DNA from 4 places in the Enterococcus silesiacus genome. Region 1 is predicted to be linked to each of the others. Evidence: riboswitches for the same ligand, from Rfam matches in the RefSeq annotation. Region 1 holds a riboswitch; each other region holds the start of a gene.
The links. Region 1 has a riboswitch for magnesium ahead of RV15_RS13380 (MgtC/SapB family protein). Riboswitches for the same ligand answer to the same signal wherever they lie in the genome.
Positions count from the first base shown of each region.

Region 2: it holds a riboswitch for magnesium, as region 1 does, so the genes downstream of both, RV15_RS02045 (FtsW/RodA/SpoVE family cell cycle protein) here and RV15_RS13380 (MgtC/SapB family protein) in region 1, are expected to answer to the same signal.
Region 3: it holds a riboswitch for magnesium, as region 1 does, so the genes downstream of both, RV15_RS09300 (phosphatase PAP2/LCP family protein) here and RV15_RS13380 (MgtC/SapB family protein) in region 1, are expected to answer to the same signal.
Region 4: it holds a riboswitch for magnesium, as region 1 does, so the genes downstream of both, RV15_RS08110 (LCP family protein) here and RV15_RS13380 (MgtC/SapB family protein) in region 1, are expected to answer to the same signal.

Region 1 covers NZ_JXLC01000021.1:19,156-22,783, reverse strand. Annotated here, with positions in the region: gene dnaI (primosomal protein DnaI) at 1-175, shown strand, start outside; gene RV15_RS13385 (hypothetical protein) at 288-758, shown strand; M-box (ykoK) riboswitch at 915-1,085, shown strand; gene RV15_RS13380 (MgtC/SapB family protein) at 1,577-2,287, shown strand; gene RV15_RS13375 (GNAT family N-acetyltransferase) at 2,320-2,817, shown strand; gene mgtA (magnesium-translocating P-type ATPase) at 2,982-3,628, shown strand, end outside.
Region 2 covers NZ_JXLC01000002.1:179,411-183,038, forward strand. Annotated here, with positions in the region: gene RV15_RS02040 (FtsW/RodA/SpoVE family cell cycle protein) at 1-986, opposite strand, end outside; gene RV15_RS02045 (FtsW/RodA/SpoVE family cell cycle protein) at 983-2,161, opposite strand; M-box (ykoK) riboswitch at 2,439-2,608, opposite strand; gene RV15_RS02050 (glycoside hydrolase family 3 protein) at 2,913-3,628, shown strand, end outside.
Region 3 covers NZ_JXLC01000011.1:100,799-104,426, forward strand. Annotated here, with positions in the region: gene RV15_RS09295 (ABC transporter ATP-binding protein) at 1-1,718, shown strand, start outside; M-box (ykoK) riboswitch at 1,891-2,058, shown strand; gene RV15_RS09300 (phosphatase PAP2/LCP family protein) at 2,327-3,628, shown strand, end outside.
Region 4 covers NZ_JXLC01000009.1:91,134-94,761, reverse strand. Annotated here, with positions in the region: gene RV15_RS08125 (YusW family protein) at 1-336, opposite strand, end outside; gene RV15_RS08120 (DUF4809 family protein) at 561-953, shown strand; gene RV15_RS08115 (DUF4303 domain-containing protein) at 1,082-1,579, opposite strand; M-box (ykoK) riboswitch at 1,845-2,013, shown strand; gene RV15_RS08110 (LCP family protein) at 2,185-3,099, shown strand; gene RV15_RS08105 (FAD-dependent oxidoreductase) at 3,256-3,628, shown strand, end outside.

The sequences.
Region 1 (3,628 bases):
AGAGCAATTAGTGACGTTCTTTTCATCAAATCTTGATTTGAAAGAGTTAGAGAAACATTTATCCGTGACGCAACGCGGAGAACAAGAACCTTTGAAAGCTCGTAGAATCATGGAACGTATTCGATACTTGGCAAAAGAGATCACGATGTCTGGCAATGATCGAAGAAATGGTTAAACTGTCTAGTCGCTAGACAGTTTTTTTGTATCCAATAATCTTACAATTCTAGGAATGGACTGATATGAATGCGATCGTTTATAATAAAGTATCACTATTGGAGGGCGAGTTTATGAAAAAAATCGTAGTATCATTATTGTCGATTTTGACATTAATTTCTTTAGGAGCCTGTGCTGAAAATAAAAAAGATACATCGAAAGGAAGCAGTGAAACTATATTGACTAGTAACAAAGAACAATCAACTGAACCTACATCTAGCAGTTTAGACAAAGAAAGGTCGCAAGCAGTTTTTACGGCTGTCTTAGTTGAAGATGCGAAGAAAAACGAAACGGTGGATCAATCGATTCGCTTGGTTTTAAATGAGGTCAAAGCAATTGAAGATCCCGAAAAAATCCTTGGTATGATGAAAAATGAGGGAGTTATTTTAAATGTCTCAACAAACCAATTAGCTGATGATGTTACAGAAGAAAATTTGAAAGCAGGGGATAAGGTCCAATTTACTTTGGTTGATTTACCTGCTATGACGATGTCGATCCCACCACAAGTTGCTGGTAATTCAGTTGTGAAAGTAGAAAAAATTTAATAAAAAATTTAAAAAAACAGATGACTGAAAACGTAAAAAAACATACGTTTTTAGTGTCTGTTTTTTTGATATTTGAAATGATTAAAAAATAAAATTTAAATAAAAGTGTTGACAGTCATTTTAAAATGATGGTATAGTTTCACCTGTAAGATAACTAAATAGATTTGTTAGGTGAGGCTCCTATACAAACACAGGCTACTGCCCAAAAACATCGAGAGATGCCAATGGGTAGAACAGGGATTGTCGATTACAAGGCTTTTCATAAGGTAGCTAAAAGCTCTGCTTTTTACGTTGTATAGTGCCAAAACTCAACGACTAGATCATGCAGGCTTTTTTTTGTGCGCCTATTTATGACCTTCCGCTGAGTTTTGGCGGAAGGTTTTTGCTGTGAATCACTACGATTGGCTTCGCCAGAGTAGATGATGAACAGTACTTGGCGACCAAAGGGAGAGAAGTAACCTTAGTCCTGAATCACCATAATTCGTTACGACTGTATCAAATTCTAAAAGCTTTAAGAATAGACCCACTATGATTAAACAAGGGCCAGAGTAGATGATGAACAGTACTTGGCGACCAAAGGGAGAGAAGTAACCTTAGTCCTGAATCACCATAATTCGTTACGACTGTATCAAATTCTAAAAGCTTTAAGAATAGACCCACTATGATTAAACAAGGACCAGAGTAGATGATGAACAGTATTTGGCGACCAAAGGGAGAGAAGTAATCCATTAAAAGAAACAACAAATTTCTCCAAAATGATGAAGCAGATAGTGAGCATTCCTTAGTAAGCCACGAAAGATAAGACCAAAAAGCCTAACATCCAACAAGCAAATCTAAGAAAGGAGCAAACTTATGCATTTTTAATCAGTATTATTGCTAGTATTTTTGCCGGAATGATTATTGGAGCAGAAAGACAATGGCGGAAAAAATTAGCTGGTATGAGAACGATGACTTTAGTGACATTTGGTTCGTGTCAATTTGTCTCATTGTCTACATTGATCCAAGACGATAGTAGTCCGACAAGAATAGCAGCACAAGTAGTTAGTGGGATCGGTTTTCTTGCTGGGGGAGTGATTTTAAGAGAAGGGTTTAGTGTGACAGGTATCAATACAGCGGCAACTTTATGGTGTTCAGCAGCAGTTGGTAGCATGATTGGAGCTGGGTTTGTGATTGAAGGAGTCCTTTGTGCGGTTGTTTTAATGTTAGTCAATATCCTGTTAAGAAATTTATCTCTCAAAATAGATGATTACACGGTTCAAAGAGAAGACAAACAAATAGAGTCGATCCATTATCTTTCAGTGATTGCGAGTAATACTTGTGAGGTCATGCTTAGAACAGAAATCATCCAATTGTTAGATAAATATTGTTTAACATTTACTAAGTTTTCTTGTACAGACCTAGCAGGAAAAAAAGTCCGACTATTTTTGGAAATCGAAGCGACAAGAAATGGCACACTTGCTGTCAATACGATCATTTCAGAATTATCTCAGCTTTCAGAAATCATCGAGATTAATCAAATGAATAACTAAAAGAATGGAGGAATCAACATGGTAAAGCAGCGATGGTGAAAATCGTAAATTGGAATAGTGAAGAATATTGGGCAGGAATAAAGTTAAGAAACCAGTTGCTAAAAACAAGTGCAGGTAAAGCTTGGATTAATGACTTACCCTTAAATGAAAAAAAGGACATCCATATGGCAGCGATGATTGATGGAAGAGTGGTGGGAACATTACTTCTTTCAATGAAAACTCAAACAGCAGCTCAAATCAAACAAGTGGCTATCGATGAAAGCTATCAAGGGTTTGGCCTAGGAAAAAAATTGCTTGAATCTGCTGAAAGAATTGCAGAGCTGATGAACTTTCAATCTGTATTTTTAACTGGACGTAAGCAAGCTTGGGGTTTTTATGATCATTTTGGGTATCAAAGTGTCGGGTGTGCGTATTCAGATGGACAAGTGATTTTAAAAAAATTCGAGAAAAGGTTTTACGCTAAAAATAATATAGGCAAGCTTGGAATTATTAAACATATAACGCTAAAGGAGATGGAAACAAATGGATGACAGTAGTCAGATGATCAAGGACTTATGTAAAAAGAAACCGTTGTTAAAGATATGTGAATACTATTGTCTATTTGTTTCTAGTATAGTCAAGTAACTTCCTCCGATAACAGCCTCTCTTTTTCCATGAGTCCGTTCCCTAAAAAATACAATATCATTGAAATCAAATGAATGATTGTGTTCTGACAATCGTTTTTGATTTCAATAATCAGAGTTTTAGAAAGAAGGAGAAACAAATGGAGAAAAGAGAATTAGTATCAAAAAAGAGCAATCAATCGTATGAATATTTTGCAAGAAACTCAATTGAAAATATCATAACGTATTTTAAATCTTCTAAAGGAGGACTAACGCATCAGCAAGCCATCCTATCAAGAGAAAAGTACGGAGAAAATATCATTACACATGGTAAAAAAACACCATTGATTGTTGAGATAATCAAAGCATATTTTACCCCTTTTACGATTGTCCTCCTTACATTAGCAATCATTTCGTTCATCACTGATTATGTGATTGCAGCGCCTGAGGATCGTGATCTTGTTGGTGTTTTGATTATTTTAGCGATGGTCTTGATCAGTGGAACAATGACCCTGATTCAATCGGTTAAATCAAATCAAGCAGCAGAAAAATTGAATAATTTAGTAAAAGTTACAGCAACTGTCGTTCGCAGAAAAAAAACAGTAGAACTTCCCATAGAAGAAATTGTTTGCGGAGATATCGTAAAATTGTCAGCAGGAGATATGATTCCGGCAGATATACGATTAATGAAAACCAAAGATTTATTTGTTTCTCAATCAGCTATGACAGGTGAAAGTTA
Region 2 (3,628 bases), on a different contig from region 1:
ATATACGCGTAAAATTCACGTTTGGCATTTAGCGTACAGATCAACATTTGATAAATCAGATAGAAGAACAGTAGGATCAACGAACACGTTCCTACAAACCCATAGGCTTCTCCAATCACAGTAAAAATCATATCAGATTCTCTAACAGGCACGTATGTCCGCAAATTTGTCAGACCTTTTCCTAGCATCTCACCAGATCCGATAGCCGTTAAGCCACGTACCTGTTGAAAGGAGATTGAATCTGCATATTCAAAAGGGTTAAGCCACGCGTGGATTCGATTAAATTGATAAGGTTGGAAATGAAAAAAGGAAAGGATTTTTTGCCCTTGTTCAGTTAAAACTAATAAAATACCACTCACGCCAAGCACACCTAAAAGGCTAAAACCGACGGCTAAAATTTTCCAAGAACAACCTGAAACCAGTACTATACCTAGGAAAATTGAAATAAAGACTAAACTTGTTCCAAAATCTTTTTGATAAAACATTAACGCTAGAACAGGTAGACTGACAAGAGATAATTCACCCAACAATCGAAAATCCTCTTTTAAAGTCGAAGCGATTGAAGATTTTTGTCTTCTTCTCGTTACGATATAAGCTAACATTAAAATATAGCCAAGCTTCATAAATTCTGAAGGCTGAAAGGAAAACGGTCCTAAACGAAGCCAACGCTTTGTTCCAGTTGCTGCTGCCATAACAGGATCGTGGAATTTCACAAGTAATCCCATCAAAAACAGGGATAAGCCGTAAAGTACAGGTGTTGCTTTCCATAAATATTTTATTGGAATGACCATCGTAGCAAACATTGCACCGATTCCTAAAAGAGCCCACAAAAGCTGTTTTTTCAATAAAGGTGTAATTGACTCAACTGCCGGATCCGCATTAAATGCACCATATTGAGCGATGAATCCAACGAGTATCAACAGGAAAACAGGTAAGAGTAGAGCATAATTCACTGCTTCATTTTTTGAAATAACGCTTTTTCTCATACCATCCCTCCTAGCCAAACGCTTTCTCTTATTTCGGTGCCGCGAGCATTCAAGGCAATACCAAGCGTGACACTTAGTATTAATAAACTAGAGCCACCGTAACTAATAAATGGAAACGTTAAGCCTGTCATGGGAATATAACCTAAGAGGCTACCGACATTTACAGCGACTTGCAGACAAAGCAACATTCCGCAACCGATGTAAAGATAAGAGTAATAGAGTGATTTTGATTTTATTGCCAATAAAAATAGGCGTCCGACAATCGAAAAGACCAAAAATAAAATACCTAAAGAAAAAAGCAACCCTAATTCCTCAATGCAAATGGCAAAAATAAAATCTGTATCTGCTGCTGGTAAAAATCCTTTTTTCTGAATACTGTTGCCTAAACCACGGCCGAAAAATCCACCGTTATGCATTGCATAATAGGCATTTGAGGTTTGGAATCCTTTACCGGTTGGATCAATAAAGGGGTTTTGCATGACTTCAAACCGCGTGACTAGATAACTAAACTTTTGCGGCATCCAGTTAGTTGGAAGTGACAATAATAGCATCGTACCCAATCGTTTTATGACAACAAAGCCAATCAAGGCTAATGACATAAACCAAGGAGAGAGTCCGCTTGATAAAAATAATACGAAAACCAAAATAAAAATCATTGATGCTCCAGCGATGTTCGGTTGAAGCGCGACCAAAAACATAAAGAAGACTGAAATTAATAGTGAGTTCCTATGATGTTTAAAAGAAAAGGGTACTAACGTGTCATTTTTAGCTAAGTTTGCAGCTAGATAAAGCACTAGCACAAGAGGAACTAATTCAGATGGTTGAAATAAAAGCACACCTAGGTTGATCCAACGTTTTGCACCTCCAACACTTGTCCCAATTAACGGCAACGCGATAAGCGTAAGAAAGGTCAAGATAAGTATAAAATGCATTATTTTTGGTTTACGAAAAATAGTGAGATTGATTCGGTAAACAAAACTCATACAGACTAGACTGAAAGCAAAATAGGTCGTTTGCTTGATCGCTTTACTGGCAGTTCCAAGCTCACTATCAAGTAAATGGTAAGAGCTAGAGCTATAGACCATTAAAATACCCACGATACAAAGAATCAAATAAGGAATCAAAATATAAAAGTCTAAATAGTGTAGTTTAGATAATTTTTTTGGGTGCTTCATGTTCTCTTCCTCGCTAATCATTTTAATTGATCATCAAATAAAGTTTGCATTAGGAATCGACTTTGATAGTGGTATAAAAAGTTCTTTTTGCTTGGGCTAATGATGAAGTAAGCTTCATAACGACAAAGAAAATCAGCGTCTCTCCGGTAAGATTTCTTTGTTTCTATTTTTTTCACCTCCTAGATAGTTAAAGCTGACAACATTATTGATCAATACAAAAAAACTTCGCCTAAATAACTCAGCGAAGGGGGATTGAATTCAGCACAAATAGAGCTTTTCATCATTCTCATCGTTGAGTTTTAGCACTATGAAACGTAAAAAGCAGAGCTTTTAGCTACTTTGTGAAAAGCCTTAATTCGACAATTCCTGTCCTACCCATTCCTGTCTTTCGACATTTTTGAGCAGTAGCCTGTGTTTCCATAGGAGCCTCACCTAACAAGTTATTCAGATCGCCTTAAATATAGTGAATAACTGCATTTAAGTCAATGCGATAAATGTTAATTTTTTTATAATATAACTGCTCGAAATAAAGAATCAGTGCTATTTTAATGGAAGGCATCTATCTGCTAGAGGCTTCTACCAAGAATCGCCAATTTATTAAACAAATAGCACGGGAAATTTTCTTTACCCTTTCTTAAGTAAGTAAAAAATCTCTAAATCAAAAATGACTATCGCTTCTAGTTGCAAAACATTGTAAGATAGAAGAGGAAAAGTATGCGTTTACTTTAACGCAGAAATGGGAGGAAATGAAATGAGCTATAAAAAAACGTCTCAAGGAAATTGGATACTTGTTGAAAATGAAAATGGGGCAACCCTTGGCTATGCTGAAAATTCTGGTGTTTCTCTGATTGAAAAAGATGGTTTTGCGTTTAAGGATTTGAATCAAAATGGGGTGTTAGATCCATATGAAGATTGGCGTTTACCGCTTGAAGAAAGAATAGAAGACCTAGTAATGAAATTATCTGTTGAACAAATTGCAGGTTTAATGCTGTACAGCAGGCACCAAACTGTTTCTAAAAAGCAAAATCATTTTGTTAAGATGTTTTCTGGAACATATAACGGAAAAACGTTAGACGAATACAATGGTTCGCTTGCCAAGTTGACGGATCAGCAAAAAGAGTTTTTAAAAGAGGATCATATCCGTCATGTGTTATTAACAATAGTCGACTCTCCCAAAATCGCTGCGGAATGGACCAATAATTTACAAGCCATGGCAGAAAGCTTAGATTTAGGTATACCGGTAAATGTTAGTTCTGATCCGAGACACAGCACAAATGCAGATACAGAGTTTAATGCAGGTGCTGGCGGGGATATTTCAAAATGGCCAGAACAATTAGGCTTGGCTGCGGCGTTTGATCCTGAATTGGTTAGGCAATTTGGAGAAATTGCTAGTAAGGAGTATCGAGCGTTAGGGATTACGACAGCCTTATCACCACAAATTGATTTAGCGACAGAACCGCGCTGGAT
Region 3 (3,628 bases), on a different contig from region 1:
AAATACCCGTTTTCTTTGTAATGATCTTTGCAATTGCTTCAACCGTGTTTAATATTTGGGGTCCAAAAATCTTATCACAAGCAATCACAGAATTATTTAATGGCTTGATTAAAAAATACCAAGGAACTGGCGGTATTGATTTCAATAAAATCGGTGGAATCTTAATCTTCATGCTAGGACTTTACTTAGTGGCTTCAGCCTTCGGAATCATACAAGGTTGGATCATGTCGACGATTTCGCAAAAAATCACGTATCGTATGCGTAAAGAAATTTCAGAAAAAATCAATCGTATGCCGATGAATTATTTTGAAAGTCGGACCACAGGTGAAGTGTTATCTCGGATCACCAACGACGTCGATACCTTAGGGCAATCCCTAAACCAATCAATCACACAATTGATTACATCAGTCTTTACCATCATTGGGGTTATCGTGATGATGCTATCAATTTCCGTGCAAATGACAGGGATTGCTATTTTGATCGTACCGATTTCAATGATCTTGATTTTAATTGTTGTGAAAAATTCGCAAAAATACTTTAAAACACAACAAGAATATCTTGGGGTGATTAATGGTAAAGTCGAAGAAACAATCGGCGGATACAATATCGTACGTTTATTCAATGATGAAGAAAACTCTCTTGAAGAATTTAAAACACAAAATGATGTTTTATTTAAATCAGCTTGGAAATCACAATTTCTTTCTGGTTTGATGCAACCGATCATGAACTTTGTTGGAAATTTAGGGTATGTTGCGGTAGCAATTTTTGGTGGGATTTTAGCTTATAACGGAACGATTACAGTTGGAGATATCCAAGCGTTTATCCAATACGTTCGTAACTTAACACAACCTATTGCGCAATTGGCTCAAGTATCTAACTTACTTCAATCAATGGCAGCAGCGGCTGAACGTGTCTTTGAATTCCTTGAAGAGGACGAAGAAGCGCAAACAGTACCAAATCCAGTTAAAATCGATAAAGCCAAAGGAATGGTCGACTTTGAACATGTTCGTTTTGGTTATACGCCAGATAAAATCATTATCAATGATTTCAGTTCACATGTTGATCCAGGCCAAACAGTGGCAATCGTTGGACCAACTGGTGCAGGTAAAACAACAATGGTTAAACTATTGATGCGTTTTTACGATGTGACTTCGGGTGCAATTAAAATCGATGGTCATAATATCAAAGACTTTAACCGTGCAGATTTACGTAAAAATATTGGGATGGTTTTACAAGATACTTGGTTATTTAAAGGAACCATTATGGAAAACTTACGTTATGGTCGTTTAGATGCCACGGATGAAGAAGTTTATGAAGCGGCTAAAGCCGCTCATGTTCACCACTTTATCCAAACATTACCTGGCGGCTATAACATGGAATTAAATGAAGAATCGTCAAATATTTCCCAAGGTCAAAAACAATTGTTAACCATTGCTCGTGCTATTTTAGCGGACAAACCGATTTTGATTCTTGATGAAGCAACATCATCTGTTGATACAAGAACAGAAGGTTTGATCCAAGGGGCCATGAATAACTTAATGGCTGGTCGTACGTCATTTGTTATCGCTCACCGTTTATCAACGATCAAAGATGCAGATAAGATTTTGTATATGCAAGATGGCGATATCAAAGAACAAGGAACACATGAAGAATTACTTGCTGAAGGTGGTTACTATGCGTCACTTTATAACTCTCAGTTTGAAGAGTTAGACGAGTAACAAATAGTTAAAAGAAGCGCTTGTCAAAATTATTTTGATGAGTGCTTTTTTCTTTACTCAAAAAAATGGTGCCATAAATTTACTTAATTTTAAATTAAGAAAAAATAAAGACGCTTAAAATAACTTGAATAAAACTCTTTCCAGCGGTATTCTTTATACAAAATAAATAGATAAATAACCTTGTTAGGTGAGGCTCCTATACAAACATAGGCTATTGCGCAGAAACGTCGAAAGACGCCAATGTGTAAAACAAGAATTGTCGAATTAAGGCTTTTCATAAAATAGCTAAGAATTTTTCTTTACGTTGTATAGTGCTAAAACTCAGACGATGAGATTGATTGAAAGTCAAACGTCTTAGGAAAAAATGTTTGACTTTTTTTATTTTAGTAAATAGCCTGTCTATTTCCTTCATTTTTAACGTCTTAGTTATCTGCCTGCGTTTTTTAGGAGTGCTCTTTGACGGAAATAATCGCTGAATACTTCGCTGCTATTTATTGGGAGAATAAGTTCCAGCGGTTTTTACTTTATCACTATTGTTGCTAGATATTCAAGTAGACTAATTGTGAGCTTATGATCAGATTGAATATAAGATTGAAGGGATTTATTACATGAATAAATTGAAAGAAAAAACATTTACGCCTACTATATTAAGCATTGTATTCTTTTCAGTACTAACCTTATTAGTGGTAAAAAATGTCTCATGGTTTAACAATTTAGATGCTGCGATTTATCGATTTGATTGGAAACCCAATGAGCGAATCACTGATTTTGTGATCGTCTTTGCTAAAATTGCAACGATTGTTCCTGTTTTTATCATAAGTTTGCTCGTTTCATTTGGTTTATGGCGAAATAAACATAAATTGTTGGCAATTTGGATGAGCAGCAATGTCTTAGTTGTCAGTGCTTTAGGTTTTATTATCAAACATCTGGTTGCCCGAACAAGACCCAATGTCACACAATTGGTTGAAAAAACGTCCTATAGTTTTCCAAGCGGGCATTCTCTTTTGGCGATGTGCTTGGTATGTTCGATTCTGTTGAGTGTCCAAGCGATTTACAAAACAAAATCCCCAAATTATCGATTATTAAAAAATGGACTGATCATTTATGCTCTTGTGATAGGTTTAAGTCGAATTTATTTAAGAGTGCATTATCCTAGTGATGTAATTGGCGGTTTTCTTTTAAGTTATGCTTGGGTAAGTCTTTCATATATTTGCCTGCAAAGATTTTATCTAAGCAGAAAATTTGCAACAACGGATTCTAAAAAAAGATTTATTCAGAAAACAATTTTAGGATTTTTAACGTTCCTTTTACTAATCGTTGCCGGGGCCTCAGTATATGGTGCCAACGTGTTCAAAAACGTTCAACAGACAGCGGATAAAATGTATCAACCACTAAATCGAGAAACCAAATCTGTAGAGCTAGGCAAGAGTGAGCCAGTTAGTTTTTTACTTTTAGGTATTGCAAATGATTCAAAGCGAAAAACAGATTTTCGAGCAAACACGATAATGGTCGCAACTGTCAATAATCAATTGAAGAAAACAACGATTACTAGTATTCCACGAGATGCATATGTAGAGATTATCGGTAAAGATGGCGTTTATGACAAAATCAATCACGCACATTCTTTCGGTGGCGATGAGATGATGATCGAAACCGTCGAGCATTATTTAGAGATTCCAATCAATCATTATTTTGTCATTAATATGGACGGTTTAGCGGCTTTGAGTGATGCTGTCGGTGGTGTGACAGTGAATAATGATTTTGAATTTGACGCCGAAGGGATTCATTATCCAAAAGGAAAGCAACATTTAGGTGGTTGGGAAACGTTACAATATGCACGAATGCGCTATGAAGATCCACTAGGTGATTATGGCAGACAAAAAAGACAGCGTGAGGTAACGATTCAGCTT
Region 4 (3,628 bases), on a different contig from region 1:
ATCTTTTTGATACGTCATTTTTTGTAACAAGTTTACTGATTTGTAGTAGTTTCTACCGAAATCTCTTGCAATCACAGCTGCTTCTGATGAACTATAACCAGCTGCTTCCCATGTGCTTGCTTTAACTAATTCATTGTAAACTGATGATACATTTGAACTAGTTAATGATAAACCAGTGTACTCTAAGATATCTGCTTTATTAAATAAAGTGATTGTCTTATTGTAATTTGATTCTACCACCGTTGCTGCGTCTGCTGGGCTTGACACCACTGCCAAACTAGCGGAACATAAACTGATTGCTAAACCTGCAACCATCATACCTTTAAAAAGTTTCATAAAAAAATACCTCCTCTTTTTTACTACTGTTTTATAAATAGTAGCTTACTTATATTATTATCCAAACTAAATATAAAGTAAATATATATGAGTGATTTCTCATAATGTTTAAAATATATTAATAATTGGAAGCATTTATCTAAAGAAAATATATTTTTTATGAAGTCTGATTTTTGATATAATGGGATGAGACATGATGAAAGTATCAGAAAGGATCTGTACTAATGAAAAAAGCGACAATTACTAAAACAGTTAATTTATTAGATGGAGGCTGTAATGCTTGTGGAATTATTGAGGATGAAAATTATATGTTGATGATCGAGGATCAAATGATTCCGTTAGAAACATTGACTGTCAATTCTTTGATAACAGCGATTGTTTTAAAAAATGGCTATAAACGAGAATATGAGATGGATGTTATTGATGACTATACACTATACAAAAAAGAAAATTACCAAGTGACACTTAAAGAAGAATATGATTTTCTGACCTATTCAAATGATACAGCAAAAATAGAAACAAAAGATCAGATTATCGATGAAAATAAATTAGCAGAAAAAGTCAATGAACTTCTAGTGACTCTTTTTAAGATTGAAGAATTAGCTTTTAGTTTTTAGAAGATCAAAAGAACAGGTTAAGTTTAGGCTGTGAAACAAAAGTGAATTTTTGTTTCACAGCCACTGCTTTTTATAAACAAAACTGCCAGTTAATAGGAGGGAAAAACTCATAAAATTTATTTTTATGGTTAGTCTACTTGAAAATAGTCTGATGTAGATAGCTTTTCAAACCGTTCTTGTGAGTCAGAGCTGTTTTCGTTATGATCGTAAACAAATAACTTGAAGTCTTCTGTTTTCTTGATTCGTTCAAACGTTTCGCTATCAGTTAAGAGGACGATTTGTTGGCAAAGCCATTCAAGAACAGTCTCAATATCTTGATCGTCTTCCACCCAATCATCAAATAAATGAAGTGAAGCGATCCGTTGATCTTCATCCCAGTCACGAGCGTTATATTTCATGTCGTTTAGTTGGGATTCATTAGAGCCTTTATTTGTATAATAATTCGTTGTTTCTTGCCAAAGATCGACCGAGTTGATACAAAGGTTTATTTCTCCTTCTTCATGAATATTACAGTCTAATGCAAAGGCATAAAATGTTTCATCCGTTTGCTCCAATAGAAAGTTATCAATACTATCAGTCAAAAAATTGAAAAAAAATTCCTGTTGTTTTTCTAAAAAATTTTCCATGGGTGACCTCCAAGTGCTTTGTCTTTTAAACATTGAAACAGATAATGCGGTGAATGTCTATCTAAACATGATAATTGATCTAAAATAGATGTTTTAAGAAAGTATAAAGATTTGTTTAGGTTAAAAGTCTTGTTATTGTTTGAAGTAGCCACAGCAGTGCTAAATGTAGCGTCATTTTTGTTTAATAACATAGTTGGTCAAGCGAATCGTTTCGATAAAATTTAATTTGACTTTGTGATTCGATACGCTTATAGTTTAAAATGAATTAAATACTTGTTAGGTGAGGCTCCTATATAAACATAGGCTACTGCTCAGAAATGTCGAAAGACAGGTACGGGTAGGACAAAATTCGTCGAATTAAGGCGTTTTTCAAAGTAGCTAAAGGCAATGCTTTTTACGTTATATAGTGCTAAAACTCAACGAAGAGAAGATCAAGGTAAGTTGAAAATAAATGGCAGATGTCATAAATTTAACCCTGTAATCTAATCCCTTCGCTGAGTGTTCTTGGTGAGGGATTTTTCTTTTATCCAAGGAAACCTTGAAATTACCTAGTTTCAAGGGCTAGAGTAACCTACCCAACTTTTATGTGTAGAAAGGAATAAATAATGAAAAAATCTGTAAAAATAATGATTATTACCTTGTTAACGATTCTCCTGGTGGCTGTGAGTGTTGGCTGTTATGCGGCTATTTCATTTCAAACGGCCAAAGAAGAGAGTGAATCAAAACTTCCTAATAAGAATCAAAACTTTACTGGTGATGAACAAACGAGTGATAAAGAATTGACGGTCATGGTTGTAGGGAATGACTCTAGAGATGATGATGAAGATCAAGGGCGTTCAGATACGTTAATGGTTGCGCACTATGATGGGAAAACCAAACAGCCTAAATTGATTTCGATTATGAGAGACAGTTATGTCACATTTCCTGATGGCGGACTAGATAAAATAAACGCAGCCTACGCATATGGCGGCGCACAAATGACTAAAGATGTACTGAAAACGAATTTTGATTTACCAATCAATTATTATGTCGTGATGGATTTTAAAGAGTTCAGTGATATTATCGATGAACTTTATCCCAAAGGGGTCACGATCGATTCCGAAAAAGATATCAACTTAGATGGTGTGGATATTCTAAAAGGAAAACAAACTTTGCATGGTAACAGCCTATTGCAGTATGCTCGTTTTAGAATGGATGAAGAAGGCGATTTTGGTCGAATCAGACGGCAACAGCAAGTAATGGATGCTTTAGTTGAGCAGTCTAAAGATTTGATTCCAGTCTGGGAATTGCCTCAGGTTGCAGGGAAAATGGTTGGAAAAATCGATACAAATGTGCCAACCAGTTTATTGATTGATTTGGCGAAAGATTTCCTTTCTGGAAACGTGAAGCCATTAAAATCGTTATCTGTTCCGGTAGAAGGATCATGGAACTTTAATGATTACACAGAATCTGGAAGTGTCATCGAACTTGATGAACAACAGAATGCTGAAGCAATTCAGGATTTTATGAAAGATAATTAATAGTAGACTGATGATCTGCTTACTCATTTTATACTGAGTAGGTAGATCATTTTTTTGTAGACAGGTAAACAAATCAGCTTATTTCTATGCGATAAGAGCATGTGTATGCTATTCTTTAAGAAAACGGTTTACTTTGTTAGAAGGAAGGTTTTTACTATGAAAGTAGTGATTATTGGGGCTTCATTTGCTGGAGTATCAGCTGCTTTAGCGATCAGAAAAAAACATCCAAAAGCTGAAATTCAATTGATCGATAAACAGCGAACGATCGGTTATTTACCTGGCGGCATCAATCTTTATTTTAATGAAATGATCGATCCAATTGAAACGGCTCAATTTATTTCAGAACAAGAATTAGTAAACAATGAAATTTCGTTACTACTAAATGCTAAAGTCGTGAGTATGGATTCAAAACAGCATATCATTAAATACGAAAAAGACGGGTCTGATTTTTTTATGTCGTTTGATAAATTGATTTTAGCGACAGGTTCTAGTCAATGGTCTCAGCAAATTATCGGTAGTGATTCGGAGA